One region of the Pseudonocardia sp. D17 genome, then DNA from elsewhere that is predicted to be linked to it. Evidence: riboswitches for the same ligand, from Rfam matches in the RefSeq annotation. Region 1 holds a riboswitch; each other region holds the start of a gene.
The links. A riboswitch is a leader RNA that binds a small molecule or an ion and turns the genes downstream of it on or off. The one in region 1 is predicted to bind S-adenosylmethionine.

Region 1 (9,662 bases):
GCTGCCCGAGGCCTCCGCCGCCGACACCGCCCGGGTGCTGGCGCTGGCCGTCGGTCCGATCGTCGCCCAGGGGGTGATCGCCCGCAGGCGCCGGGTCGTCGCGCTGGCCGGGCGCCGCGTCGGTTCAGCCCCGACGGCTGGCTGGACGGGACCCACGACGCGGACCCGGCGATCGTCCCCTTCAGCGCCGGGCCCGCGCACTGCCCGGGCCGCGAGCTCGTCCTGCTGACGGCGTCGACGATGCTGGCGACGCTCGTCGGTGACCTCGACCTGACCGTGCGCCCCGCGGGCCTGCTCGTGCCGGGACGCCCGCTGCCGGGCGGCCTCGACCCGTTCACGCTGCGGTTCGCGGTCCGCGGCCGGGCGGACGCCTAGCGGCGCACACCGCGCCGACGCGGCACGGGGCGTACCGGCTCGACGCGGCCGGTCGGGCCGGGGCCGGGCCGACGCGACGCGCTCACCGGGTGTCCCGGTGGTGGCGCGCCGCGCCGGCCGGCGCAGCCGCTGCCGCCGCGCCGGCAGCCGTCACTCCTTGTTCAGTTTGTCCTGTGCCAGACCCGCGACCTTCTCGACCGTGTTCGGCAGCTCCGTCGTGCCGTACAGGCGGCTGTCGGGGTGGGTGGGTGGCGGCATCGGGGCGGTCGTCGTCGGCCCGTCGTGGTAGGTGAACTCGCCGTGCCCGTCGACGCTGGGGCCCTTGGCCCAGCGGCCCTCGGAGGCCTGCGCGCCGTCGCTGAAGTTCTGGTACTGGTAGCTGACCTCGGTGAACTCCTTCGACTGCGGGAAGTTGCCGGGCGTCGGCATCGTCTCCGCGCCCTCCTCCTGCAGCTCGGCCGCGGCGGCCAGCCACATGTTCTGGTGCATGGTGTCGCGGGCGAGCAGGAACGACAGCAGCTCGCGCACACCTGCGTCGTCGGTCATGTGGTAGAGCCGTGCGACCTGCACGCGGCCCTGCATCTCGGCGTTGGCGTTGGCGGTGAAGTCGGCGAGCAGGTTGCCGCTGGCGGTGATGAAGCTGCCCTGCCACGGGTTGCCGTTGCTGTCGACGGGCCGCGCGCCGGCACCGGCGACGATGGCGTGCTGCACGTCGGTGCCGCCGATCACGGCGGCGACCGTCGGGTCGTCCTGGACGGCGTCCTCGGTGATGCCCAGCGGGGCCTTCTCCAGCAGCTGGGCGATCATCGTGGCGAGCATCTCGACGTGCCCGATCTCCTCGGACGCGACACCGAAGACGAGGTCGCGGTACTTGCCCGGCGTGTGCATGTTCCAGCCCTGGAACATGTACTGCATCGCGACGGTGATCTCGCCGTACTGCCCGCCCAGCACCTCCTGGAGCTTGCGGGCGTACACGGCGTCGGGCTTGTTCGGTGTCGACTTGAACTGCAGTTCTTGGCGGTGCAGAAACACGTGTGCTCCTCGGGAATCGAGCGGGGGAGGCGCGGCACCGTCTCGGCCGCGCGCGATGACCCGTCACTCCGGACGGTTCCTGTCGTCTGCCCGCGCGACACCGGTCGAAACCGCCCACGGAGACCGGAATTGCCCACCGGCGCGGTCGCCGGTGGCCGAGGTGTCCTCAGTCCGTCCGGCGGAACAGGAACATGCCGTAGCGGTGGCGGTGGTCGATCCACCGGTCCTGGAGGGCCATGCCGTGGCCGGCCAGCTCGGCCGCGAGCGGACCGGGCTCGAACTTCGCGGAGAAGCCGACGTTGATCGCGTCCCCGCGGCGGAGCGTCAGCGAGACGTCGAGCGCCGGTAGCGTCGCGACGTGGTCGTCCAGGACGTGCAGCAGCCCCTCGACCACCGGACCCACCACCCGAGCGCGGGGCTCGAACAGCTCGGTGCGGAAGTCGGCACCGAAGCGCGAGTTGAGATGACTCAGGTGGTTGAGCCGGAACCGCCGGAACACGTCATGGCCGGGAGGGTCGTTGTAGCAGCGTTCGAGCGTCTCGGTCGACTTGGTGAGATCGGCCGAGACGAGTAGTCCGTCGCCGGGCCGCAGCGCCGCCGCGACCGCGCCGAACAGCGCCTCGCGCTCGGCGGCCGTCGAGTTGCCGACGTTGCTGCCGAGGAAGGCCACGCACACGGGCTCGCCGTCGGCACGCAGCTGGGCGAGTCCCGCCTCGTAGCGGCCCCAGAGGCCGCGCACGTCGAGGTCGGGGAGGGCCGCGGTCAGGTCGGCCGCGCTGCGCTCCAGCATCTCCCGGCTCACGTCGATGGGCAGGTACGTCGTCGGCCGACGACGCAGGCACGCCGCGAGCAACAGCCGGGTCTTGCGGGCACTGCCGCTGCCCAGCTCCGCGAGCCGGGGGGTGTCGAGCGCCGCGGCGACCTCGGCGGCGTGCCGGCCGAGCAGCGTCCGCTCCACCCGCGTGAGGTAGTACGTGGGCAGCTCGGTGATCTCCTCGAACAGCTGCGAGCCGATGCTGTCGTAGCCGAAGTGCGGCGGGATGCGGGGGACCGGTTCGCGCAGGCACGCCGCGAGGTCCGCGCCGTCGTCCCAGAACCCCGCGTCGACAGGCTCGACCTCGACCGACACCTGTCAGCCCGCGGACCCGGCGGGGGTGGTGCGCAGGCTCGTCGTGCCGCGCTCCCAGCACCCCAGCAGGTGCTCGCCCATCCGCTCCGCGAGCAGCGAGCTCGCGCGGATCCCGAAGACGACGTCGGCCGCCAGCTCCGGTTCCGCGGCCAGCAGCGGGTCGAGCACGCTGCGCCGCACGACCTGCTCGTGCACCGCGTCGGCCTCGACGTGCTCGTCGTAGAACCGGATCGCGGCGGGCCCGCAGCCCAGCCGGCGCATGGCCTTGACCAGCCGCTCGGACCCCGGCGACGACGTCAGCTCGACCATCGCGAACTGCCCGACGGACGCGCCCCGCAGCCCGCGGTGCAGCCCGCACAGGGTCATGAGGTTCACCTCGGCGAGTGTGGCGCCGGGGGCCTGCTCGACGTAGGCGCCGTACGCGTCGCTCAGCCCGATCTCGACCATCATCTCCGCGAACAGCGTGGAGTGCATGCGCTCGGGACGTCCCGAGCCGTACTCGTCGTGCTCGACGGTGACCAGGCCCGCCTTCGCCGGCCCCGACAGCCGCGGGATCACCCACGCCTGCGGGTCGGCCTCCTTGAGGTGATAGATCGACCGGTGCGCGACGTACTCGCGCAGCTGCCCGAGGGTCCCGTCGCGCTGCAGGTGGTGCGACACCCCGCGCACCCCCGGCCCCACCGGCTCGACGAGCAACGACTCCACCTCGGCGGCGACGTCGTCGCCCGGTTCGACGTCGGCCCGCAGCGCCGCGAGGAAGACCTGCTCCAGCTCCCGGCGCAGGCCGAGGACCGCCGGGTCCCACTCGCGGTCGTCGTCGACGCCGGCGAACCCCCGGTAGTGCAGCTCGTAGCAGCAGTGCAGCGCGAGCTGCAGGTCGTCGCCGTAGGGGTCGGCGTCCGCGGTGTCGACGGCGGGGACCGGATCGCCGCGCAACGCGGCGACGACGGCCCCGGACAGCGGTCCGCGCGGCGTGGGCAGCTCGGGCGCCGCGGTACGGGGGCGGTCCAGCGTCCCGGTCATGCCTCACGTCCTTCCTGTCGCACCTTGCGCCGGTGGCTCGCGTCGCAGATCGGGTAGCGCTTGCTGCGGCGGCAATGGCACACGGCGGTGACGGCGCGGTCCGAGCGCACCCGCGACCCGTCGGGCAGCTCCAGCTCGACCGGGCCGCTGACCAGAGCCGGGCCCTCCTCGGTCAGCACGATGCGGGTCGGCTCCGGCCGCCCGAGCCGGTGCTCAACCACGACGGGCCTCGACGACGACCAGCTCCTCGAGGTGTGCGCCCGGCTCGATGAGACCGCTGCGCTCGAGCAGCTGGGCACGCGAGCGCATCACCGGCCCGAACGGGATGCGCGCGCGGTCGACGACGTCGGCCGCCAGCCCGGCGGCGGCGAGCCGCTCGAGCGTGCGCTCGGGGCCGCACACCGCGGAGTGCACCAGCAGCAGCGTGCCGTCGTCCTCGAGGTGCTCGGGCGCGCCGTCGCAGATCCGGTCGAGGATCGCGCGCCCGGTCGGGCCCGCGTCCCAGCTGCGGCCGCGGGTGTGCCGGGGCAGGACCGAGGTCTCCGACGGCACGTACGGCGGGTTGGCGACGATCAGCCCGAACCGGCGGCCGCGCACCGGCTCGTACAGGTCGCCGCGGTGGACCCGGACGGGTGTGCGGTGCAGCAGGAAGTTCAGCCGCGTGGTGGCGACGCAGCGTCGGGAGAGGTCGACGGCGGTCACGGACTGCGCCCCGGCCCGCGCGCCGGTGAGCGCGAGCGCCCCGGTTCCGGTGCCGAGGTCGAGGACGTGCCGCCCGTGTGCGAGCTGGGCGACGCGGCCGGCGAGCAGGTGGGTGTCGGACTGGGCCTTGTACACCCCGGGAGGACAGAGAAGGATCACGTGCGGTCCTCGGTGCGGACGGGGGTCCGCGCGGACCCGTGGACGACGGCAGGCATATCGGTCCATACCCGGCTCGGCGGCGCTTAAGCCTGTTCCCCGTCGGCCGCCGCTGCATCCCGTCGCCGGCGGCTCCGTATCGACACTCCGGTATTGACACCCCGCGGGCCTCGCTGCCTACAGTGGCAGCAGACCCATCCAGAGCGGCCGAGAGACCCGGCTCGACGACGCCGCAGCAACCCCCCGCCCCGTGCGGGTGCGGGTGCTCCCGCCGGGGTCGATGGAGGACGTCATGGACGGCACCCGGCCGGCGTTGTCGCGGCGTCGTCACGTCGACTTCGGACGCACGGAGGCCGCGCTCTGTCGGTGACCCCGCCCGCCCCCCCGGTCACCCCTCCCGACATCGGAGCAACGCCATGTCCGTCGACGCCGTGCCCACTCACACCCCGCCCACTCACACCCCGCCCACTCACACCCCGCCCATCCACACCCTGCCCGCACCTGCCCGCTCGATCTCCGCGGAGCCCTCGCCACGGGAGCGGCGCCGCGCGCACATCGCCGCCCGGCTGCTCGACGGCCTCGAGTCGCTCCTGGAACGCAACCGGGCGCTGCTCGGTGACCCGGACGCGGGTGCGCTGCACGTCGAGCTGATCGCGGCGGAGGTCGCGCACGAGCTCGCGATCGCCCGCGCGGCGTTGCGGCGCGCGCCGGCGCTGCAGCCGCCGCGGCCCACCGGCCCGGCCGGCGCGCCGAGCACCCCGGCCGTGCCCGGCGAGCCCACACGACCCTGATCCCGCCCGCGGCGGGCGCCGCGACGCCGGCGGCCGGGCAGGCGCCCGGCCGCCGACGGGGCCGTCGCGTCCCGAGCCGAATGTCCGGCGCATCGGCGACCGCATCCCGAATCGTCCTGCGGAATGGGATCGGGGCCGCGGTGTTCGGACAGGTCGATCCCGTCGACACCGCGTTTCGGTCCGTGTGTGTCACATCGTCGCCCGGAGGATTGACGCCGCCCGCGTCCATGTACGTAGAGTGCAGAAGTTCCTCCGGGGACACACCATCCAGAGCGGCCGAGAGACCTGGCTCGACGACGCCGCAGCAACCCCCCGCCCGAGCGGGTGCGGGTGCTAAAGCCGGGAGCGATGGAGGATGCGATGTTCCTGGGAGTGCGGCGGTTGCACGTCGACCTCAAGCGCACGGCCGGAGCGGTCTGTCGGGTCTGACGACCCTGGCCCGTCCACGCTCGTGCACGAGAGGTCACCTCATGGCCCACCTCCGTCTCGCCGTCGCCCTCGACGGCGCAGGATGCGCAGCGAGTACACGGGCTCGACCCTGCGCGACAACCTCGGCCTGCACCCGCCCGTGGGCCTCGGCGAACCACACCGGCCACGCGCCGTCCTGACCCCGAACCCGTCCGACCGCCGACCACGACCGGCCCCGTCCGGCCCACCCGCCGACGGGGACGCTCCCTCCCGAAGAAGGAACCACCGATGACCGCACGATCGCGCCGGGCAGCGATGTTCCCGGCCCTCCTCGCCGCCGCCGCACTGGTGCTGGCCGCCTGCGGCGGGGGGAGCTCGGGAACGGAGGCCGACGCGGGTCCGCCGCGGGCCGGCGGCACGCTCACCTTCGCCGTCGGCAGCGACGCGGGCTGTGTCGACCCCCAGCAGGTCGCGAGCAACGACACGATCTACTCCGTGCGTCAGCTGGTCGACTCGCTGACCGACCAGGACCCGAGGACCGGAGAACTGAAGCCGTGGCTGGCCACGGCGTGGCAGACCTCCCCGGACGCCAGGAGCTTCACCTTCACCCTGCGGACCGGGGTCACGTTCTCCGACGGCACCCCGCTCGACGCCGCGGCGGTGAAGGCCAACTTCGACCGCATCCCGTCGCTCGGGGTCCGCGCGGCGCTCGCGAAGGGCTACCTCGCCGGGTACGCGGGGACGACGGTGCAGAGCCCGACGCAGCTCACCGTGAGCTTCACCCAGCCGAACGTCCAGTTCCTGCAGGCAACCTCGACCCACAGCCTCGGGATCCTGTCGCCGGCCTCGGTCGCCAGGTCCGACGACGACCGCTGCGCCGGTGTGATCGGCTCGGGTCCGTTCACGCTGCAGAGCTATGTCAAGAACGCGTCGATCACGCTCGCCAAGCGGCCGGGCTACGACTGGGGCTCGTCGCTGTTCGCCCACCCGGGCGAGGCGTACCTCGACACCCTGCGGTTCACGATCGTGCCGGAGTCCGGTGTCCGGACCGGCTCGCTGCAGTCCGGTGAGGTCGACGCGATCGGCAGCATCGGGCAGCAGGACGAGGCGCCCCTGACGGGTGCCGGCGACCAGCTGCTCGCCCGCTCCAACCCGGGAATCGTGTTCGGCATCGGGTTCAACCTCAGCAAGCCCGTCGTCGCCGATCCCGCTGTGCGACAGGCTCTGTCGTTGGCGATCAACCGCCAGGACATCGTGGGCGGGGTCTTCCCGTCGCAGACCAGGGCGGCGACCAGCGTGCTGGCCTCGACGACGCCGTCCTACGCCGACGAGTCGGCGCTCGTCGTCTTCGACGCGGCCAAGGCGCGGTCCGTCCTCGACGCGGCCGGCTGGGTCCCCGGGCCCGACGGCATCCGCGCCAAGGACGGCCAGGAGCTCACGATCCCGGTCACCTACGCCCCGGTCGCCGGGACCAACCAGCCGGCGCTGGAGCTGATCCAGCAGCAGGCCAAGGCCGTCGGCATCGACATCCGGATCCAGCAGGTCCCGGTCGCGCAGCTGGCGAGCCAGCAGGCCGCGGGCGACTTCACCGCACTGTGGGGCAACCTGACCCGGGCCGATCCCGACCTGCTGCGCAGCCAGTTCTCGGTCGCCGGCTCCAACTTCTACCGGATTCCGCAGAGCCCGCTCGAGCCGGTGCTGGTGGCCCAGGCGGGCGAGCCGGACCCGGCCGAGCGCACCCGGCTCGTCGGCCAGGCCCAGCAGCTGTTGCTCACGCAGGGCTTCTACGTGCCGGTCGTCGAGCTGACGACGGTGCTGGCGGTGGGGCCGACCGTGCACGGCGTCACGTTCGACGCGTCGTCGCGCATCCAGCTGCACGACGCGTGGAATTCGGCCTGACGGTTCGAGGAACGGAGCTCGTCGTGCGCGGGGGAAGTGACCCGGGGGAAGTCGTGATAGGGGGAACGTCGTGACCGTGCCGACCGAGCGGGTGACCCCGTCGTGACCCGGTACCTGGTGCGGCGCATCGTCACCGCGGTCGCGGTGCTGTGGGCCGCCTACACCGTCAGCTTCGCCGTGCTGTACCTGTTGCCCGGCGACCCGGTCACGACGATGGCGAGCGGCGGGCTCGACGGCGAGCCGCTCTCGCCCGCCGCGATCGAGGCGCTCAAGGCGCGCTACGGCTTCGACCAGCCGGTGGTCGTGCAGTACGGCAACCGGCTGTGGGAGGCGCTGCACGGGAACCTGGGCACGTCCATCCAGACCGGCGAGGACGTGCGGAGCGCCGTCCTGGCGGCGTTGCCACCCACGCTGCAGATCGCGCTCGGCGGCCTGCTCGTCGCCGTCGTGCTGGGCACCGTGGTGGCGGTCGTCGCGACCTACACACGGTTCCGCTGGCTGCGCCAGGGCCTCATGGCGCTCCCGTCGCTGGCGGTCTCCCTGCCGGTGTTCTGGGTCGGGCTGATGCTGGTGCAGATCTTCGCGTTCGACCTGCACCTGCTGCCGTCGGTGGGGTCGACCGGCTTCCGGTCGCTGGTCCTGCCGTCGGTGACGCTCGGCCTGCCGACGGGCGCGCTGGTCGCGCAGGTGCTCGCGAAGAGCCTGCAGACCGCGCTCGACGAGGCGTACGTCCAGACCGCACGGGCGAAGGGCGTCGGGCGCGGCGCGATCCACCTGCGCCACGCGCTGCCCAACGCCGTCATCCCGGCGCTGACGGTGCTCGGCTACGTGGCCGGCAACCTGCTCGCCGGGACGGTCGTGGTGGAGACCGTCTTCACCCGGCCGGGACTGGGCCGGCTCATGGTGCAGGCCGTCGGCGTCCAGGACATCCCGATGGTCCAGGGGATCGTGCTGTTCTCCGCGGTGGTGTTCGTGGGCGTCAACCTGCTGGTCGACCTGGTGTACCCGGTGCTCGACCCGAGGATCACGAGGGGGGTGCCGGCGACCGCATGACCGAGCTGCTGATCAGGCCGGACTCGACGGAGGCCGCCGCGCCCGCGGGCGTGGCCCGGTCCGAGCCGTTGTCGCGCAAGGAGCGGCGCCGACGGTTGCTGCGCTTCCTCGGCCGCAGACCGGGGCTCCTCGCTGCGGTGGTCGTCGTGGCGCTGGTGCTGCTCGCCGCGTTCGCGCCGGGCGTGCTGGCGCCGGGCGACCCGAACGTCGGGGTCGTCGCCGACAAACTGCGCCCGCCCAGCGGCGCGCACGTGTTCGGGACCGACTACCTGGGCCGCGACCTCTACACACGCGTCGTGCACGGCGCGTCGCTGTCGCTGCAGGCGACGCTGATCGCCGTCGCGGTGGCGCTCGTCGTCGGCGGGCTGATCGGCCTGCTCGCGGGCTTCGTCGGCCGCTGGGTCGACGAGGCGCTCATGCGCGTCGTCGACGTGCTGCTGTCGATCCCGGCGATCCTGCTCTCGCTCGCGCTGATCACCGCGCTCGGCTACGGCACGGTGAAGGTGGCGATCGCGGTGGGGGTGGCCAGCGTCGCGAGCTTCGCCAGGGTGATGCGGGCGGAGACCCTGCGCATCCGGCAGTCGACCTACGTCGAGGCGGCCAGGGCGATCGGCACCCGCCGGCACGTGACGCTCGCGCGGCACGTGCTGCCCAACGCGGCCGGCCCGGTGCTGGTGCTCGCCGTGCTGGAGTTCGGGCTGGCGATCCTCGCCATCTCCTCGCTGTCGTTCCTCGGCTACGGCGCGCCGCCGCCCGCGCCGGAGTGGGGCTCGCTGATCGCCGAGGGTCGCAACTACCTGGCGACGTCGTGGTGGCTGTGCGCGCTGCCGGGCCTGACGATCGCCGCCACCGTGCTGTCGGTCAACCGGATCTCCCGGGCGCTCGACGGGGAGTGGGCGCGGGCCCGATGAGCGCACGGCTCGTCGACCGCCGCCCCGGCCACACCGGAGAAGGGGTTCAATGAGGTTCCAGGTTCTCGACATCGTCCCGCACACACCGCACCCGGTGACCGGGGAGATCGTCTCGGTCCACGAGCGGCTGCGCCGGGTCGTGGAGACCGCGGTGCTGGCGGAGCGTCTGGGGTTCGACTCGTA
Region 2 (9,662 bases), on a different contig from region 1:
CCGGGGTGTGGACCTCCGGGGGCCGGGTCCTGCTGCTGGCGCCGGCCGAGGGCTGGGAGGTGCTGCTCCCCGGGCAGTCGGTCCGCGCCGAGGGGCTGCTCGCACCGGCCGCCCGCCACGACCTGACGATCGCCGTGCTGCGCGTCCGCGGGTCGCCCGCCGAGGTCGGCCCCGCGCCGTGGTGGCAGACCGCCGCAGGCGGGCTGCGCGACGGTCTGCGCGCCGCGTCCCGGACGCTGCCCGAGCGGTCCGCCGGGCTCTGGCCGGGCCTCGCGGTGGGCGACACCCGTGACCAGTCACCCGAGGTGGCCGACGACTTCCGCGCCGCGGGGCTCACCCACCTGACCGCCGTCAGCGGAGCGAACCTCGCCGTCGTCGCGGGGGCGGTGCTGTTCCTCCTGCGGCTGCTGCGTGCCGGGCCCAGGACGTGCGCGGTGGGCGCGGTACTCGCGCTGCTCGGGTTCGTCGTCCTCGCGCGGCCGTCACCGAGCGTGCTGCGGGCGGCGGTGATGGGTGGGATCGTCCTGCTGGCGTTGGCGCTGGGCCGCCGCAGGTCGGCCGTGCCCGCACTCGCCGGGACCGTCGTGGTCCTGCTGCTCGGTTCGCCACGGCTGGCGGTCGATCCGGGGTTCGCGCTGTCGGCCGCGGCGACCGCGGCGCTCGTGCTCGTCGCGCCCGGCTGGGTCCGGCGGCTGCGGGCCCGTGGCGTCCCGCCGGGGGTCGCCGAGTCGATCGTGGTTCCGGCCGCGGCCGGGCTGGCGACGGCGCCGCTGGTCGCCGGGCTGAGCGGGACGGTCAGCCTCGTCTCGCTCGTGGCGAACCTGCTGGCCGCGCCCGTCGTCGCACCCGCGACCGTGCTCGGGGTGCTCGCCGCGCTCGTCTCGGTCGTCGGCAGCGGGCCGGCGGTCGTGTGTGCCTGGCTCGCGAGCCCAGAGGTGGGCTGGCTGGTGCTCGTCGCCGACCACGCCGCGGCGATCCCCGGAGGTGTCGTGCCGTGGCCGGCGGGCTGGCCGGGCGCGCTGCTGCTCGTCGCGGTGATCGTCGTGGTCGGCGTGCTCACCCGCTCCCGGCGGGTCCGCGCGCTGCTGCTCGCGGTTCTCGTCGGGCTGCTGCTCGTCCTGGTGCCGACGAGGGTCGTCCCGGTCGGCTGGCCGCCGGGCGGCTGGGCCGTCGTGGTGTGCGACGTCGGGCAGGGCGACTCGCTCGTGCTGGCGACCGGCTCACCGGGGCACGCGGTACTCGTCGACGCGGGTCCCGACGACGGCCCGACCGACGACTGCCTCGCCCGCCTCGGGGTGCGCGTCCTCGATCTCGTGATCGTCAGCCACCTGCACGCCGACCACGTCGGCGGGATGGCGGGCGCGCTGCGCGGGCGAACGGTCGGGGGCATCGCCGTCGGACCGTCACGGCAGCCTCTGGCAGCGCTGCGCAGGATTCAGGCGCAGGCTGCGCGGGCGGGGACGACCGTCGTCACTCTCGACCCCGGCAGGCGGCTGAGCTGGCCCTCGCTGGTGATCGACGTGCTCGGACCGCTGCACCCGGCGCCCGACGTCGATCCCGACGACGGTACCGCCGTCAACGACGGGTCGCTGGTGATGCGGGCACAGACCCGTGCCGGATCGGTGCTGCTCACCGGCGACGTCGAGCTCGCGGCCCAGGCCGATCTGCTCGCCTCGCACGTGCCGCTGCAGGCCGACGTCCTCAAGGTGCCGCACCACGGCTCGCGCTACTCGTCGCGGGAGTTCCTCGCTGCCGTCGCGCCGCGCGTCGCGCTGGTGTCGGTCGGGGCCGGCAACACCTACCACCACCCCAACGAACCGCTGCTCGCCGTGCTCAGTGGCGCGGGCGTCGTCGTCCGCCGCACCGATCACGACGGCGACACGGCCGTCGTCGCGGGGGACGAGCCGGAGCGCCCGGCCGTCGTCTCCCGTGGCGACCCGTTGCCCGCCCGCCGCCGACGATCTCGACGGGCGGTGCGGGCGGGATCAGCCGCGCCCGGCGAGGGCCTCCTTGACGGCCTTGCTGCTCGACGCGACCGTGGCGGTCGGGCCGACCCGGTCGGCGACGGCGTCGAGGGTCTTCAGGCCGTCACCGGTGATGAGCAGGACGGTCTCGGCGTCGGGGTCGATCTTGCCGGCCTCGATGAGCTTCTTCGCGGTCGCGACGGTGACACCGCCCGCGGTCTCGGCGAACACGCCCTCGGTCCGGGCGAGCAGCTGGATGCCGTCGCGCACCTCGTCGTCGGACACGTGCCCGATCGCGCCACCGGTGCGGCGGACCGCGTCGAGGACGTAGGGGCCGTCGGCGGGGTTGCCGATCGCGAGCGAGCGGGCGATCGTGTCCGGCCGCACGGGCTGGACGACGTCGTGCCCGTCCTCGAACGCCTTCGCGACGGGCGAGCAGCCGGTGGCCTGGGCGCCGAACACCTTGTACGGCGTCGCATCCACCAGGCCGAGCTTGCCGAACTCGGCGAACCCCTTGTCGACCTTGGTCAGCTGCGACCCCGACGCGATCGGGACGACGATCTGCTCGGGCAGCCGCCAGCCGAGCTGCTCGGCGACCTCGTAGCCCAGCGTCTTCGAGCCCTCCGCGTAGTACGGACGGACGTTGACGTTGACGAACGCCCATTCCTCGTGCTCGGCGGCGAGCTCGGTGGCGAGCCGGTTGACGTCGTCGTAGTTGCCGTCGACGGCCAGCAGCGTGCCGCCGTAGACCGCGGTGGTGAGGACCTTGGCCTTCTCCAGCGACGAGGGGATCAGCACGACGGAGTCCCAGCCCGCGCGGGCGGCCGCGGCGGCGACGGCGTTGGCCAGGTTCCCGGTCGACGGGCAGCACAGCACGGTGAAGCCCAGCTCGCGGGCGGCGGCGAGCGCGACGGCGACGACGCGGTCCTTGAACGAGTGCGTCGGGTTGCCGGTGTCGTCCTTGACCCAGAGCGACCGCACACCCAGCGCGGCGGCCAGCCGGTCGGCCTTGATCAGCCGGGTCATCCCGGGCTCGGTGTTCGGGTGCGACTGCACGTCGGACGGCACGGGGAGCAGGTCGCGATAGCGCCAGATCGACTGCGGGCCGGCCTGGATCGACTCCCTGGTCACCGCCGGGAAGTCGTAGGCCACCTCGAGGGGCCCGAAACACTCGGGACAGGCGAACTCCGCGGCCAGCGGGGTCTCGTGGCCGCACTCACGACAAGACAGGGCTCGGGCGGGGCCCAGATCGAGGGAGGTGGTCTGCGCAGCGGCAGTAAGGGTCATCGGAAGATCTCCTCATCTTCCCCGCGACGTGCGGGTCGGAATTGGCACCGTGATCGTCACGCGCGATGGTCGTGCGACGCCGGTTGCCGGGGCTTCAACGGGCCGTTCCCTCTGCCCCTCTGGATGAGCCATATTCGGTTGTCCCGCGGCAGACCGCGGTCACGTTCACCCATTACCGTACGACACCGGCGTCGTCCTCGCGAAGGCATGGTCCGTGATGTGGGAGGCGGGTCACGGCTGCGGCCCGTCGTGGGCGACGATGGTGGACGTGACCCCAGCCGCCTCGGACGGCCGCCCCGAGCCCGTCAACCTCGTCATCGGCGAGGAGGAGCTGCTCGCCGAGCGGGCCGTGCAGGAGGTCGTCGTCCGGGCGCGCGCGGCCGACCCCGAGACCGAGGTCCGGCGGCTGCGCACCAGCGAGGTCGACGCCCAGGAGCTGGCCGAGCACCTCAGCCCGTCGCTGTTCGCCGAGGGGCGCGTGGTCGTCCTCTCCGCGGCGCAGGAGGCGGGCAAGGACATGGTCGCCGCCGTACTTCGCTACGCCGCCGAGCCCGCCGACGGGATCGTGCTGGTCCTGCAGCACCAGGGTGGTGCCCGTGGCAAGTCCTTCGCCGACGACCTGCGCAAGGCCGGAGCGGCCGTCACCCGCTGCGAGCGGCTGACCCGCCCGGCCGAGCGGGCCGACTTCGTCAGGGCCGAGGTCCGCCGGCTCGGCGGGAAGATCACCGGCGACGCGGTCGACGTGCTGCTCGAGGCAGTCGGTTCGGAGCTGCGGGAGCTGGCATCGGCGGCCGGCCAGCTGGTTGCGGACACCGGCGGGGTCGTCGACGAGAAGGCCGTCCGGCGCTACCACCGCGGCCGGGCCGAGGCGACGGGGTTCACCGTCGCGGACAAGGTCGTGGCCGGCGACCGCGAGGGCGCGCTGGAGGCGCTGCGGTGGGCGCTGGTGCTCGGCGTCGCGCCGGTGCTCGTCGCCGACGCTCTCGCCGACGCCGTCCGCACCCTGGCGAAGGTCGGTGCGGCCGGACGCGGCGACCCCAACCGGCTCGCCGGGACCCTCGGGATGCCACCGTGGAAGATCCGCAAGGCGCAAGGGCAGGTGCGGTCGTGGCGGCCGGAGGGGCTCACCGTCGCGTTCGCGGCCGCCGCCGAGGCCAATGCCGACGTCAAGGGCGCGGCCGCCGACCCGGAGTTCGCCCTGGAGCGCGCAGTGCGTCGCATCATCGACGCCCGCGACATCCGCTGACCCGCACCTGCTCGCGGGTCGGGTGTCGCCCCGTCCCTCGTCGTGGACCTCGCCGGGCACTGCCGCCGGCTACAGTGCGGAGCCCGGTCGTGATCCCAGAGCCTCCCGACGAATGCCGCGTGCGCCCGAGGCGTGGCCCCGTCCCCGAGCGCGACCGCTGCGCTGTCCACTGCGCCGGGGACGACGCCGAGGTTGCCCGCGGGCCGTCGTGCGCAACCTGAGTGCTGTTGATCGGGCCGGGAAGGACGGCGAGGTTCCGCGCGGACGGTCGGGCGCAACCTGAGTGCTGCCGTCGGGCCGGGGGCGGCGGTGGGGTTACGTGCGGGCGAGTCGGTGCAACGTGAGTGCTGGCGATCGGGCCTGGGGGAGGACGGTGGGGTTGCGTGCGGGCCGTCGCGCGCAACCTGAGTGCTGGCGATCGGGCCGAGGGCGACAGTGGGGTTGCGCTCGGGTTCTCGCGCGAACCTGAGCTGCCGATCGGCCAGGGACGACGGTGAGGTTGCGCTCGGGTTCTCGCGCGCAACCGCAAGGCTCTCCCCGTGCCCAGGAGCGCGGCCTCGACTCGCAGCAGGGCCACGACTCGCACGGACTCGGCCCGCCCCCAGCTCCGGCGCTCAGCCCCGACCCGCTCAGCCCCGACCCGCTCAGCCCCGACCCGCTCAGCCCCGACCCGCTCAGCCCCGACCCACGGCGCCTGACGGCCTCGCCGGGTCGACTCGGCCCGGCCAGCGGCCGGAGTGCGAGCGGGGGCGTCCTGCGAACACACCAACGGCGCCGTCCGCAGTGCGGACGGCGCCGTCGAGGTGTGGGTCCGGCGTGGGCGCCGGAGCCGCTCAGCTCTCCGAGGAGGAGAGGGCGTGGGCGCGCCGGGCGATCGCCGACTTGCGGTTGGCGGCCTGGTTGCGGTGGATCACACCCTTGCTGGCGGCCTTGTCGAGGGCCTTGGCGGCGGCGCGCTGCAGCTCGACGGCCTTCTCGGTCTCGCCCGCCTCGGCCGCCTCACGGAACCGACGGATGGCGGTCCGCACCGACGACTTGACCGCCTTGTTGCGCTGGCGGCGCTTCTCGTTGGTCTTGACCCGCTTGATCTGGGACTTGATGTTGGCCACGCGTTTGCCTCGAGTCTTCCTGCCTGGAACGTGTACGGGGGCCGGCGTTGCGACCCGTACCGCGGATCGTGCGACCCGGATCGAGCGAGCACGCCGTGCGCTCGGTCATCCATGCTAACAGCGGCCCCGTCGACCCCCGACAAAGCCCCCGTCGGGTGACCGTCTCGACCGCGGGATCGTCGTTCCCGCTGGCTACGGTTTCCCCATGACCGTAGTACTCGTGCACGGGAACCCGGAGATCGCAGCCGTCTGGGGCCCGCTGGTCGCGCACCTCGGTGCCGAGCGGCCGGTCGTCAGGCTGTCCCCACCGGGGTTCGGGGCGCCGCTCCCCGACGGGTTCCCGGCGACGGTCGAGGCGTACCGCGACTGGCTGGTCGGGGAGCTGGAGGAGCTGACCGCGGGCGGCGCCGAGATCGACCTGGTCGGCCACGACTGGGGTGGCGGCCACGTGCTCAACGCCGTCATGGCGCGCCCGGACCTGGTGCGCAGCTGGGCGAGCGACGTCGTCGGCGTCTTCGACCCGGAGTACGTATGGCACGAGCTCGCGCAGTGCTGGCAGACGCCGGGGGAGGGTGAGCGCGCGGTCGAGACGATGGCGGCCAGCCCGGTCGCGGAGCGCGCGCGGCGCCTGGCGGCCCGCGGGATGGACGCGGCGGTGGCCGACCGGGTGGCCGCCGGGTTCGACGACACGATGGGCGAGTGCATCCTGCGGCTCTACCGCTCGGCCGCGCAGCCGGTCATGGCCGACCTCGGGGCGGGGCTGGCAGCCGCCGCACAGCGCCCGGGCCTGGCGATCATGCCGTCCGAGGACACGTTCGCCGGCACCGAGGAACAGCGGCTGCGGGCGGCGGAGCGGGCGGGCGCGCAGGTCGAGACCCTCGACGGCCTCGGGCACTGGTGGATGACGCAGGACCCGGCCCGTGGTGCGGCGGCGCTGACCCGGTTCTGGTCCGGTCTCTGACGCGCGCCCCGGCGGGCGAGGGTCACACCGCGCGCAGGTCCAGCGTGAGCTCCGCGGGCGCCCCCTCGACGAGCCGGACCGGGATCCCCCAGTCCTGCTGGTAGCGGTGGCAGGCCGCGAAGACGCCGTCGCCCTCGTCGCACGCCGCGGCGGCGACGCTGACCGACAGCATCCCTTCGGCGACGTCGGCGGCGAGCTCCACCGAGCGCACCAGGCCGGGTGCGGTGCCGGCACCGCTCACGAGCAGCGACGGCGGGGAGGCGCCGACGGTCAGCGAGGTCGGATCGCCGAAGCGGTCGTCGAGGTGCTGGCCGGTGGGCGGGGTGAAGGCGACCGTGAGCCGCAGCGGGCCGGGGGCGAGATCCGTGCGGGACCGGTGGACGCGGTGTGCTCCGGCGTCGACCCGGGCGCCCGCCGGGACGGGCAGCCGCACGAGCCGGTGCGCGGCCGACTCGACGACGACGAGCGTGTCGCCGTCGACCAGGACGTCGGAGGGCTCGCGGAGGTCCCGGGCCAGCGTCGACACGGTGCGGGTCGCGGGGTCGTAGCGGCGCAGCGCGCCGTTGTAGGTGTCGGCGATCGCGACCGAGCCGTCGGGCAGCACGGCGACGCCGAGCGGGTGCTGCAGCAGCGCCTCGTCGGGCGCGGACCCGTCGCGGAACCCGAAGTCGAACAGCCCGAGCCCGACGGCGGTCGTGACCGCCGCGCCCGCCGCGGGGGACGCGACGACCGAGCGCACCGCCGAGGTCTCGGAGTCGGCGACCCACAGGGTGGCGTCGGTGCCGACGGCGAGGCCGGACGGCTGGGCGAAGAACGCGTCGGTGAGCGGTCCGTCGCGCAGACCCTCGTTCGTCGTGCCGGCGAGGACGGTCGTGGTCCCGGTCCGCGGATCGAACGACCACAGCTGGTGCGAGCCCGCCATCGCGACGACGACCCGGCCGTCCCACCACGCGACGTCCCACGGGGTCGAGAGCTCCTCGGCGGTCGCGCCGACCGCGATCCGCTCGCGCAGCTGGGCGCCCGTCCCGGCGAGCGTGCGGACCTCCCCGGAGGACAGTCGCAGCCCCCGCAGGGCATGGTTGACGCTGTCCGCGACGACGACGTCGTACCCCACGTCCGCGGCCACGTCGGCCGGCAGCGCGACGAGGCCCTGCGGTTCGGAGAACTCGGGGTCGGCGCCGTCGCGCAGGCCACGCCGCCCGTCGCCGATCCGGCGGCGCTCGGTGACCAGGTCCTCGTCGAGCTCGACGAGCTGGTGGTGGGCGGTGTCCGAGACGAGGTAGGAGCCGCCGGGCAGCGCGATCACCTTGCCGGGGAAGCGCAGCGCCGTCTCCGGCTCCGCAGGCGCGATGTAGGGGCCGTCGCCGCGGTGCAGCGTGCCCGCGGCCTCGTGCTCGGCGACGAGCTCACCGATCAGCACGTCGAGCCCGTGCGCGTGGCCCTCCCCCGACAGCTGTGCGACGACGTAACCCGTCGGGTCGATCACCACCAGCGTCGGCCAGGCGCGTGCGGCGTAGGCGTCCCAGGTCTGCAGGGTGGGGTCGTCGAGCACCGGGTGGCCGACGCCGTAGCGCTCGACCGCGGCCTCGACGGCATCGGGGTCGCCCTCGTGGACGAACTTCGGCGAGTGCACCCCGACGGTCACGAGCACGTCGGACCAGCGCTCCTCCAGCGGCCGCAGCTCGTCGAGGACGTGGAGGCAGTTGACGCAGCAGAAGGTCCAGAAGTCGAGCAGGACGATCTTGCCGCGCAGGTCGGCCAGCGACAGGTCCCGGCCGCCGGTACCCAGCCAACGGCGGCCGCGCAGCTCGGGGGCGCGCACACGCATCCGGGTCGTCACGCCGGGAACAACTCCCGCCGCCCCACCCCGTGTTCCGCCCGGCGGCGGTCGGTCACAGGGGTGCCAGCCGGCGGGCTCGCGCCGCCCACCGGCCGTCCTCCTGGACGATCTGTACCGGGTGTCCGAAGCACTCCGAGACGAGGTCCGTCGTCAGTACGGAGGACGCCGGGCCCGCGGCGAGGCAGCGGCCGTCGCGCAGCAGGTAGGCGTGTGTCGTGCTGGGCGGGAGCTCCTCGAGGTGGTGGGTGACCAGCACCGTCGCGAGGGCGGGGTGCTCGTGGCGCAGCACGTCGAGAGCGGTCAGGAGCTGCTCGCGGGCGGCGAGGTCCAGGCCGGTCGCGGGCTCGTCGAGCAGGAGCAGGCGCGGCGCGGGCATGAGCGCGCGGGCGATCAGGGCACGGCCGCGCTCACCCTGCGACAGGGTCGGCCAGCGGTCCGAGGCCCGGTGGCCGACGCCGAGCAGCGCGATCAGGCGGTCGGCCTCCGCCTGCTGGGCCGCGGACGGGGCCCAGCGGGGGACGGGCTCGGTCGTGTTGGTCAGGCCGGTCAGCACGACCTGGCGCAGCGTGAGCGGGGACTGCAGCGGGTGGCGCGGGTTGACGTGCCCGAGGTACGAGCGCAGCTCGCGGACGTCGACCCGGCCCAGCCGGCGGCCCAGCACGTGCACCTCGCCGCGGGTGGGATGGGTCTGCGCGCCGAGGATGCCCAGCAGGGTCGACTTGCCGGCGCCGTTGGGGCCGAGCAGGGCCCAGTGCTCACCGCGCTCGACGCGCAACGACACCGAGTCCAGCAGCCGCGCCGTGCCGCGGACGAGATCGACGTCGCGGGCGAGCAGTACGGGACCCGCGTCGGCGGGCGTCGAGGCGATCACGGGATCTCACGCTAGCCACGGCTCCGCCGCGCGGTCCCGCACCCGCGGCGCGACACTGATCACGTGCCGGAGCTCCCCGAGGTCGAGTCCGCCCGCCGGGTCCTGGAACACGCCCTGGACCGCCGCATCGTCGCGGTCGACGACACCGACGAGTGGGTCTGCCGCCCGCACCCGCCGGGGGAGATCGCGTCGGTGCTGGTCGGCGGCACGTTGACGGCGGCGCACCGGCGCGGCAAGGCAATGTGGTGCGAGACCCGCGACGAGCACGGCGACGACGGGCCACACCTCGGGCTGCACCTGGGCATGGGCGGGCGCCTCGTCGTCACCGACGCGGATGACGTGCGCGCCGGCGGCGATCCCCGGCCGGACGGCTCGCAGGGCAGG
Region 3 (9,662 bases), on a different contig from region 1:
GACACGCAGCGCGGGCAAGTACTCCGGAGCGGGCGCCTCCCTCCAGGGCCTGATCTGCGCGACGACGAAGAAGGGTAACGGCCTGGCCAAGCCCGTCGCCGACGCGATCAACCACCTCATCCAGAATGGCCAGTACGCGGCCTGGCTCGACACCTGGAACCTGGCGAACGAGGCAGTCCCGACCGCCCAGATCAACCCTCCGGGCCTGCCGCTCAGCAACTCCTGACGGCACGCGCGCGACGCCGCGCCGCCCCGCACGACGCACGGAAGGAGCGGGATGACCATCCCGTCCGAGGTCCGGCCCGAGTCCGCGTCCGACGCCGACGCGGAGCGGGTGCTCGACAACCCCGCCCACGCCTCCCTGTCCGGGCCGCACCGGCGGTTCGCCCAGGTGCACGGCCAGGCGCTGCGCTACCACCCCGACGTCTCGGTGTTCACCGCGCTGCCGAGCGCGGCGGAGCCGTCGGCCTGGGCGGACCTCGCGGTGCTCGCCGGGCCGGGCGCGACGTTCGCGCTGTCGGCGCAGGACCCGGCCGCGGTCCCCGCCGGCTGGGAGGTGCTGGACTCCGGGCGCGGCGTGCAGCTCGTCGACGACGGCCTGCGGACCGCTCCCGACGAGGAGGCGGTCCGGCTCGGCGCCGCCGACGTCCCGGAGATGATGGCGCTGGTCGCGCTCACCGAGCCGGGGCCGTTCGCGGTGCGGACCGTCGAGCTCGGTACCTACCTGGGCATCCGGCGCGAGGGCGCGCTCGTCGCGATGGCGGGCGAGCGGCTGCACCCGCCGGGCTGGACCGAGATCAGCGCCGTGTGCACCCATCCCGACTTCCGCGGGCAGGGCCTCGCCACCCGGCTCGTCCGGGCCGTCGGCCACGGCATCCGGGAGCGCGGCGAGACACCGATGATGCACGCGGCGGCCTCGAACACCAACGCGATCCGGCTGTACCTCTCGATCGGGTTCCGGCTGCGCCGGGAGACGACGTTCATGGCCGTCCGCACCCCCGCATGACCTCTCGTGAGTGCCGACGGTCGCCAGGGCGACCATCGGCACTCACGGTCAGGCCGCGAGGTCGGGGCGGGGCGGGTTCTTCTCCCCCGCCTCGACGGGCACCGTGATCACGTTGCCTGCGGGCGGCAGCGGGCAGGTCGCGTGCGCGGTGAAGGCGCACGGCAGGTTGGTCACCCGGTTGAGGTCGATCGTCACCGTGCCGTCGCGAGCCGGGTCCGCCACGAGCACGTGGCGGCCGCCGCCGTAGGTGCTCGTCCCGGACGTGGCGTCGCGGAAGTGCAGGTTCAGGCCGCCGTCGAAGCCTCGGAGAGCGGCGAGCCGCTGCGGCACGCCGTCGACGTCGAACACGACCTCGCCCACGGTCTCGAAGCGGTGCGTGAGCCCCTCGACGACGGCGCCGACCGTGATCGGCCGCGGCGCGTCGTAGGGCTCGAAGCGTCCCGGCCGCACCCACCGTTCCTCGACCGGGAACGTCGGCACGCCCGTGAACGCCGTGCGCGTCACGGCCTGCGGGTCGCGTACCCGCAGCGCGTAGGAGTCGGTGCGGCGGATGACCTCCACCTTGCGCTCGCCCAGCCCGACCAGGACGCCGGGCAGCCCGTCGACCGGTTCGACGCGCACGGTGCCCGTCACGTGCGCGTCGTCGACCGTCACGTCGGCGCCCTCGGGCACGGTGATCTCGACGCCGCCGTCGCCGGTCGCCCGCCACGTCCCGGGCAGGTCGGGGAACGCCGCGGGCGTCGCGTCGAGCCAGTACAGGCCGGTGAGGCTGAGCCAGCCGTGCGGCGTCGCCAGCAGCTCCTCGCGGGCGTCGTGCCAGGCCTGCCAGTCGGCCGCGAGCCTGTTCTCCGTGGTGGTCATGCGGGTGTCCTCCGGTGGTGCTCGGCCGCGGGCGCGGCGGGTCGGGTGAGGGGGCGCAGGCCGAGGTGCTCGCGCAGGGTCGTGCCCGAGTACTCGGTGCGCCGGCTGCCGCGGTCCGGGAGTTCCGCGACCGCGGTGTCGACGAACGCGTCGCGGCCGCCCGGGATCTGGTCCGGGACGAGGACGGACCCGTCGCAGGCACCCTCCTGGACGGCGCGGTCGATCTCGGTCGCGGCGGGGTCGCGCCGGTCCTGCGCGACGGCGCGCCGGCCGTACCTCGGCCGGCGTACCCCGACGGCCTCGTCCGCCGCCTCGGCGTGGGCGTCGCCGAGTACGGTCGCCGCGACCGGCAGCACGACCAGGTCGTCGGGCCGGCGGCGGTGGCGCGCGACGCGTCCCTTCACGTTCTCAGAGAACTCGCGGCGGGCCGCGAAGCTTCCCGGCCGGCGGGTCACCGCAGCGCCCCGGCCGCTGCCGAGGCGGCGGAGCGACGCGCCCACTCGGCCGCGAGCAGCTCGTGGCTCGCGACCCGGTCGGCGTGGTCGGTGGTGATCGTCGTGACGAGCAGCTCGTCGGCCCCGGTGGCGCGGACCAGGGTCTGCAGGCCGTCGGCGACCCGCGCGGCCGAGCCCACGAACTGGGTGCGCACACGGTCGGCGACGGCCGCGCGCTCCTCGGCCGTCCACTCCCGGGCCAACGCCTCGGCGGGCGTCCGGTAGGGCCGGGCGCCGCGCCCGGTGCGGATGCCGAGCACCCACTCGCCGTAGGGGGCGGCGAGCTCGCGGGCCCGGTCGTCGGTCTCGGCGACGACGACGTCGGCCGACACCATGACGTGCGGGCGGTCGAGCCGGTCCGACGGCCGGAACGCGGCGCGGTAGGCCTCGACCGTCTCGATCGCGGTGTGCGGCACGATGTGGTAGCTCGCCGCGAACGGCAGGCCGAGGGCTCCGGCCGCCTCCGCGCTGGCGCCCGGGCTCGACCCGAGGACCCAGACGTCGACGTCGACCCCCTCCGCCGGCAGCACGTGCAGCGGCGTCCCGGTCGCGTCGCGCGCGGTGCCGTCCAGGTAGGACAGGATCGCGGCCACCTCGCGCCGGTAGTCCTGCGGCGGCGAGTCCGTGCTGATGCCGAGCAGCTCGGCGAGCGTCACGAACGCCGTCAGGTCGGCGAGGTACCTGCCCGGCTGCGGGACGAGCAGGCCGTCGACGACGCGCTCGGGTGCCGGCTCCCGCGTCGGCGCGGCCCCGGTGCGACCGGCGGCGTGCATCGCGAGGATCTTCTGCAGGTCGAACCGGCCGAGCCCGATGTCGACGCGCCCCGGGTGCAGGGCCGCGACGGTCCCGAACTGTTCCGCGACCTGCAACGGGGCCGTGTGCGGCAGCTGCACCGCCCCCGAACCGACGCGGATCGTGCGCGTCGCGGCGGCGAGCAGGGCGACCAGTACGGGGGTCGACGACGACGCGACGCCCGTGGCGAGGTGGTGCTCGGCGACCCAGTAGCGCAGGTACCCGGCGCGCTCGGCGGCCTGCGCCAGCTCGACGGTGTGCCGCAGCGCGTCGGTGGCGGTGCCTCCGGCCGGGACCGGGGAGAGGTCGAGCACCGACAGTGGGACCGGCCCGCAGGAGGACGGCCCGGAGGACGACGGCCCGGAGGACGACGGCGCGCTCATGAGGCTGCGTGAACCTTTCGCGAACGGCTGCCGGCGACGGCCGCCAGCAGCTCACGGGTGTAGTCCTCGCGCGGCGAGGCGAAGAGCTCCTCGGTGGAGGCGAGCTCGAGCAGCGCCCCGTCGCGCATCACGCCGACGCGGTGGGCGATCCGGCGCACGACGGCGAGGTCGTGGGAGATGAACAGGTACGCGAGGCCCTGCCCGGCCTGCAGCTCGGCCAGCAGGTCGAGCACCTGCGCCTGGACGGAGACGTCGAGCGCGGAGACCGGCTCGTCGCAGACGACGAGGTCGGGACGCAGCGCGAGCGCCCGCGCGATCGCGACCCGCTGCCGCTGCCCGCCGGAGAGCTCGACGGGCCGGCGCGCCAGCACCGACGCCGGGAGCGCGACCCGGTCCACCAGCTCCGCGACGCGCTCGCGGCGCTCGGCCGGCGTGCCGACCCTGAAGGCGCGCAGCGGCTCCTCGACCACGTCGGCGATCGTGAAGCGCGGGTCCAGCGACGCGTACGGGTTCTGGTACACCAGCTGCGCCCGGCGCCGCAGCTCCCGCCACGCGGCACCGCGGACCGTGGTGACATCGGTGCCGTCGAACTCGACGGTGCCCGAGGTCGGATCGGCCAGCCGGAGCACGAGCCGCGCGGTGGTCGACTTCCCCGATCCGGACTCCCCGACCAGCCCGAGGGTCTCGCCGCGACGGATCTCGAAGCTCACCCCGTCGACAGCGCGGTGCACCGCCCGGCGGCCGGCCGAGCGCGGCAGCGGGAAGTCCTTGACCAGGTCGCGGACCACGAGCAGCGGTGTCTCGTCGGGCGCCCCCGACACCGCAGGGGTCGCGACCACGGGCCGGGCCGGCGCGCGGGCCGCGGCGGTCGCGCTCGCGAGGCCGGGTGCCGCGGCGAGCAGCCTGCGCGTGTAGGGGTCGGTCGGCCCGGCGAGGATCTGCTCGGTCGGCCCCTGCTCGACGAGCCGCCCACCGGACATGACCGCGATCCGGTCGGCCCGGTCGGCCGCGACACCCAGGTCGTGGGTGACGAGCAGGACCGCGGTGCCGGACTCGCGCGTCAGCTCCTCGAGGTGGTCGAGGATGCGCCGCTGGACGGTGGCGTCGAGCGCGCTCGTGGGCTCGTCGGCGATGAGCAGCGCGGGGCCCGCGGCGATCGCGATGGCGATCAGCACCCGCTGGCGCATGCCGCCCGACAGCTCGTGCGGGTACTGCCGGGCCCGCACGCCGGGGTCCGGCAGGCCGGCCCTGGCGAGCAGCTCCTCGGCCGCCACCGGGGCGCTGCGCCGCGTGGCCAGGCCGTGCACCCGCAGCGCCTCGGCGACCTGCGGCCCGATGCGGCGCACCGGGTTGAGCGACACCGTCGGGTCCTGCGGGACGAGCCCGGCGACCCGGCCCCGGACCGTGCGCATCGCCTTCTCCGAGCGGCCCAGCACCTCCTCGCCCGCGAGCCGCACGCTGCCGGCACCGACCGTGGCGTTGGCGTGCAGCAGGCCGACGACGGCGTGGGCCAGCGTCGACTTGCCCGACCCCGACTCCCCGACCAGCGCGAGCACCTCGCCCGGCGCCACGTCGAGCGACACCCCGCGGAGTGCGGGCAGCGAGGCGCCGGCCGCCCGGTAGGAGACCTCGAGATCCCGGACCCGCAGCAGCGGGTCGGTGGACCCGTTCACGCGCGCACCTCCGTCGCGGTCCGAGGGGCGCGCGGTGGCCGGATCAGGGCGGTCGGGTGCATCGATGTCGGGTCCTTCGGGCGAGCCCGGGTGGAGCGTGCCCGGCGCGGCGGGACCGGCGGGGAGCGGACGAGCCCGGGACGTGGGCAGGGCGGACGAGCCGGTCAGCCCCGACAGCTCGCGCTCGTCACCCGCAGCAGGTCGACGTGGAGCCGGTAGGCCCCCCGGTAGGTGCTCACGACCGCCTCCATCGTTCCCGGCATGAGCACCCTCGCCCGGTCACGGGGGGTTGCTGCGGCGTCGTCGAGCCAGGTCTCTCGGCCGCTCTGGATGGTTCCGACGGTCGCCCGTCGTCGTCCGACAGTACGAACCCGATCCCCACCGGTGTCAATCCGGACATCTGCTCCCACCATGCGGGACGACACCGGTACGCCCCGAGCCAGCGCGGATGCACCCGGCCCGGGTCATCCGGTGGCGGGGCTCACACGCTCGGCGGTGAACGCGTGCACCGACCGGGTCAACGTCCGCAGCCGCTTCCGCAGGTCCTCGCGCTCGGCCGCGGACAGGCCGAAGGCCGTACCCATCTGCGTCGGGACCGCGGCGGCCCGGGACCGCAGCGCCTCCCCCTCGGCGGTGAGTACGACGTCGACACCGCGCTCGTCGTCGGTGCGGCGGTGGCGCTCGACCAGCCCCAGCGCCGCGAGCCGCTTGAGCAGCGGCGTGACGGTGCCGTAGTCGAGCTCGAGAGCAGCGCCGACCTCCTTGACCGAGCAGCGGCCCCTGTCCCACAACAGCAGCATCACGAGGTACTGCGGATAGGTCAGCCCCAGCTCCTCGAGCAGCGGCCGGTAGGTGGCCGTCACCGCACGCGAGGCCGCGTAGATCGCGAAGCACAACTGGTCGTCGAGGAGCAGGGACTCGTCACTCACGTGTCCCACAGTAGCACGCGCCACATTAACTTGTGCACAAGTTAGTTGGGCAATAGCTTTCTCGCTGTGAGGCCGCGGCCGACGTCGCGGACACATCGAGCGATCGGAGCAGACGATGAGCGAGAACCCGGTACTGGAGCCCGCCGCACAGGCGTTCGTGGACGCCACGGCGACGCCGCCGTTCCTCTACCAGCTCGACCCGGCCGACGGCCGCAAGGCGGTCGACGACGTCCAGTCCGGCGACACCCCCAAGCCCCCGGTCGACGAGGAGTGGGTGTCCGTCGACGGTGGCCCGACCGGTCCGGTGGACGTGCGGATCGTCCGACCGCAGGGATCGACGGGCGCGCTGCCGACCCTGCTCTACATGCATGGGGGCGGCTGGGTCTTCGGCAACGCGCACACCCACGACCGGCTCGTCCGCGAGCTCGCGGTCGGCGCCGGGGTCGCGGTGGTGTTCGTCGAGTACACGCCCTCGCCGGAGGCGCGCTACCCCGTCGCGATCGAACAGGGTTACCGCACGGCGCAGTGGATCGGCACCGACGGCGCGGCGCACGGGCTCGACGGCACCCGGCTCGCCGTGGCCGGAGACTCGGTGGGCGGCAACATGACCGCCGCGCTGACGTTGCTGGCCAAGGAGCGCGGCGACGTCCGGTTCGCCGCCCAGCTGCTCTTCTACCCGGTCACCGACGCGAACTTCGACACCGGCTCCTACGAGCGGTACGACACCGGTTACTTCCTGCACCGCGAGGGCATGCGCTGGTTCTGGGACCAGTACACGACCGACCCGGCCGAGCGTGCGCAGATCACCGCGTCACCGCTGCGGGCGACGACCGAGCAGCTGGCCGGCCTGCCGCCCGCGCTGGTACTCACCGACGAGGCCGACGTGCTGCGCGACGAGGGCGAGGCGTACGCGAACAAGCTGCGCGCCGCGGGCGTCCCGGTCACCGCCATCCGCTACCTCGGGATGGTGCACGACTTCATGATGGTCGACGCGCTGCGCGACTCCGGTGCCGCGCAAGCCGCGATCGACCAGGCGGTCCGGACCCTGCGGGCCGCCCTGCACGGCTGATCCCGCCGGCTCGCGACCGGCATGGCGCACGGCTGATCCCGCCGGCCCCGCGACCGGCACGGCGCGTCGGTCGCGGGGCGGCACGGAGGCCTCACGCAGGCCTCACGCAGGCCGTTGCCGCAGCGGCAGCACCGTCGCCCCCGCCCGCACGACGTGCTGGATCGAGCCCAGTCCCTCGACGGACAGCTCGACCTCGTCGCCCGGGACGAGCCAGGGGTAGCGGTCGCCGCCGTGCACCCGGGAGAGCTCGAGGATGCAGCCGGTGCCGACGGTGCCCGACCCCAGCACGTCACCCGGGACGAGCCGGGTGCCGCGCGAGGCGTAGGCGATCATCTCCTCGAACGACCAGTACAGGTCGGCCAGCGTCCCGGCGCTGTACCCGACACCGTTGACGCTCGCCCGCATGGCCCGGTCGAACCCGTGGCCGCGCCGGTACGGCTCCAGCTCGTCGGGCGTGACGAGCCAGGGCCCCAGCGTCGTCGCCGAGTCCTTGCCCTTGGCCGGGCCCAGTCCCACCGCCATCTCGTGCGCCTGCAGGTCGCGCGCGCTCCAGTCGCACAGGATCGTCACCCCGGCGACGTGGCTCCACGCCTGCTCGACCGGGATGTCCGAGCCGTCCCGCCCGATGACGACGGCGACCTCGAGCTCGTAGTCGAACGCCGCGCTGCCCGGCGGGACCGCGACGGGCGTGCCGGTCCCGACCACCGCCCGCGGGTTGGTGAAGTAGAAGGCCGGGGCGTCGTACCAGGCGGGGGCCAGGCTCGACCCGACCGCTTCGAGCGAGGTCACGGCGTGGTTCTCGAACGCCATGAAGTCACGGATCGACGGCGGGACCGGGATCGGTGCGTGCAGCACGACCGCGGCCTCGTCGAGGACCTCGGCCGGCGCGGCGAGGACGTCGCGCCCCTCGGCGGTGAGGTCCGTGCCGACGAGGTCGAGCAGCGTCTCGGTCCCCGCCCGGCCGTGGACCCGGCCCTCGTGCAGGACGCCGGCGCGCAGCGGGGCGCCGGGTCCGGACGAGTAGGTCACCCAGCGCGTCACACTCCCTCCCTGGCCGGTTCGACGAGCCCGCCGACCTTGTAGAGGGACTCGATCTGCTGGGCGTCGTACCCGAGCTCGGTGAGCACCTCGACGTTGTGCTCGCCCTGTAGGGCGGGCACCTGGTCGTCGAGAGGCTCCTCGTGCCGGCTGAAGTGCCACGGCATGCCCGGGATCGTGATCGTGCCCGCGGCGCGGTCGGACACCGTGCGGGTGACACCCCACTGCTCGGCCCACTCGGACGCGGCGAACTCGTCGATGCCGCGGACGATCCCGGTCGCGATCTTGGCCTCGTCGAACTGGGCGTCGAGCGCGCCCATGGTGTCGAACGTGTGGATCCAGGTCTGGACGATCGCGTGCAGGGCGGCGAAGTTGGCCTCGCGCAGCTGCGGGGTCAGGAAGCGCGGGTCGTCGAGCAGGTCGGGGCGGCGCATCGCGTTGCAGTAGAACTGGAACGTCAGCGAGCCGACCAGGCTCATCGGGACCACGAACGGATCGCCCTCGGGACTGGTGAAGAACGGCGCGTCGGTGGCGCCCAGCACCGGCCGCTCCGAGCCCAGGTCGTGGTCGGCGAGATCGACGTGCACGCGCTCGTTGATCGACGTCATCACCGCCGCCATCGCGACGTCGACGTACTGGCCCTCGCCGGTCGCCGCGCGGTGCTGCAGGGCCGCGAGCAGGGCGATCGTGGCGTGCAGCCCGGAGTAGACGTCGGCGTGCGAGAGGGCGTCGGTCCGTCGCCGTGGACCTTCGGCGTCGAAGTGCCACAACGTGTTGCGGGTGAAGCCGACCTCGGCCTGGACGGTAGGCGCGTAGGCCATCCGGCCGGCCCAGTTGCCGCGCTGGCCGTAGCCGCTGATCGAGACGTAGACGATGTCGGGCTTGACCGCCGCGACGGAGGCGTAGTCGAGCCCGAAGGAGCCGAGCGCCCCGGGCCGGAAGTTCTCGATGACGACGTCGGCCGTCGCACACAATGCCGTCACGACCTCGCGCGTCTCCGGCACGTTGAGGTCGACGCTGATGTTGCGCTTGCCCGAGTTCTGCTGCGCGTAGTAGCCGGTGACCGCGCCCTGGACCGGGAACGCCCTGCGCGACAGGTCACCACCGGGCGGCTCGACCTTGATCACCTCGGCGCCGAGGTCGAGGAGGTGCTTGCCGCAGTGCGGGCCGGCGAGCACCCGGGAGAAGTCGACGACGCGCAGACCGCTGAGGGGAAGGGGCATCGTCGGCCTACCGACCCTCGAAGCGGGCGGCGCCGGGCCCGTTCTGGGCGAGCGACCGCAGGCCGACCTTGAGGTCGTTCGACGTCCAGATGTCCTTCTGCAGCTCGGCCATCACGGCGTCGGTCGCGCGGGGGCCGTGGCCCGCCGCGTAGGAGATGACCGCCTTCGTCGAGGCGTGCGCGACGGTCGGGCCG

Region 2: it holds a riboswitch for S-adenosylmethionine, as region 1 does, so the genes downstream of both, thrC (threonine synthase) here and PSD17_RS18660 (ABC transporter substrate-binding protein) in region 1, are expected to answer to the same signal.
Region 3: it holds a riboswitch for S-adenosylmethionine, as region 1 does, so the genes downstream of both, PSD17_RS35005 (ABC transporter ATP-binding protein) here and PSD17_RS18660 (ABC transporter substrate-binding protein) in region 1, are expected to answer to the same signal.

Annotation. Positions count from the first base shown of each region.
Region 1 is NZ_BPRG01000113.1:108,376-118,037, reverse strand. Features, by position in the region: gene PSD17_RS18700 (hypothetical protein) at 1-229, shown strand, start outside; gene PSD17_RS35380 (hypothetical protein) at 142-375, shown strand; gene PSD17_RS18690 (manganese catalase family protein) at 526-1,407, opposite strand; gene PSD17_RS18685 (L-histidine N(alpha)-methyltransferase) at 1,574-2,536, opposite strand; gene PSD17_RS18680 (iron-containing redox enzyme family protein) at 2,540-3,559, opposite strand; gene PSD17_RS18675 (CDGSH iron-sulfur domain-containing protein) at 3,556-3,780, opposite strand; gene PSD17_RS18670 (HemK2/MTQ2 family protein methyltransferase) at 3,773-4,420, opposite strand; gene PSD17_RS18665 (hypothetical protein) at 4,834-5,208, shown strand; SAM riboswitch class I at 5,469-5,563, shown strand; gene PSD17_RS18660 (ABC transporter substrate-binding protein) at 5,905-7,515, shown strand; gene PSD17_RS18655 (ABC transporter permease) at 7,618-8,568, shown strand; gene PSD17_RS18650 (ABC transporter permease) at 8,565-9,479, shown strand; gene PSD17_RS18645 (LLM class flavin-dependent oxidoreductase) at 9,529-9,662, shown strand, end outside.
Region 2 is NZ_BPRG01000234.1:67,769-77,430, reverse strand. Features, by position in the region: partial or broken gene PSD17_RS32085 (DNA internalization-related competence protein ComEC/Rec2) at 1-1,817, shown strand, start outside; gene thrC (threonine synthase) at 1,986-3,251, opposite strand; SAM riboswitch class I at 3,261-3,381, opposite strand; gene holA (DNA polymerase III subunit delta) at 3,511-4,497, shown strand; gene rpsT (30S ribosomal protein S20) at 5,331-5,606, opposite strand; gene PSD17_RS32065 (alpha/beta fold hydrolase) at 5,812-6,567, shown strand; gene PSD17_RS32060 (NHL domain-containing thioredoxin family protein) at 6,590-8,395, opposite strand; gene PSD17_RS32055 (ABC transporter ATP-binding protein) at 8,460-9,278, opposite strand; gene PSD17_RS32050 (Fpg/Nei family DNA glycosylase) at 9,342-9,662, shown strand, end outside.
Region 3 is NZ_BPRG01000257.1:51,016-60,677, reverse strand. Features, by position in the region: gene PSD17_RS35030 (ABC transporter substrate-binding protein) at 1-226, shown strand, start outside; gene PSD17_RS35025 (GNAT family N-acetyltransferase) at 278-1,006, shown strand; gene PSD17_RS35020 (DUF1684 domain-containing protein) at 1,055-1,867, opposite strand; gene PSD17_RS35015 (hypothetical protein) at 1,864-2,271, opposite strand; gene PSD17_RS35010 (LLM class flavin-dependent oxidoreductase) at 2,319-3,536, opposite strand; gene PSD17_RS35005 (ABC transporter ATP-binding protein) at 3,533-5,209, opposite strand; SAM riboswitch class I at 5,454-5,546, opposite strand; gene PSD17_RS35000 (MarR family winged helix-turn-helix transcriptional regulator) at 5,674-6,138, opposite strand; gene PSD17_RS34995 (alpha/beta hydrolase) at 6,254-7,207, shown strand; gene PSD17_RS34990 (fumarylacetoacetate hydrolase family protein) at 7,310-8,248, opposite strand; gene PSD17_RS34985 (CaiB/BaiF CoA transferase family protein) at 8,245-9,468, opposite strand; gene PSD17_RS34980 (enoyl-CoA hydratase/isomerase family protein) at 9,476-9,662, opposite strand, start outside.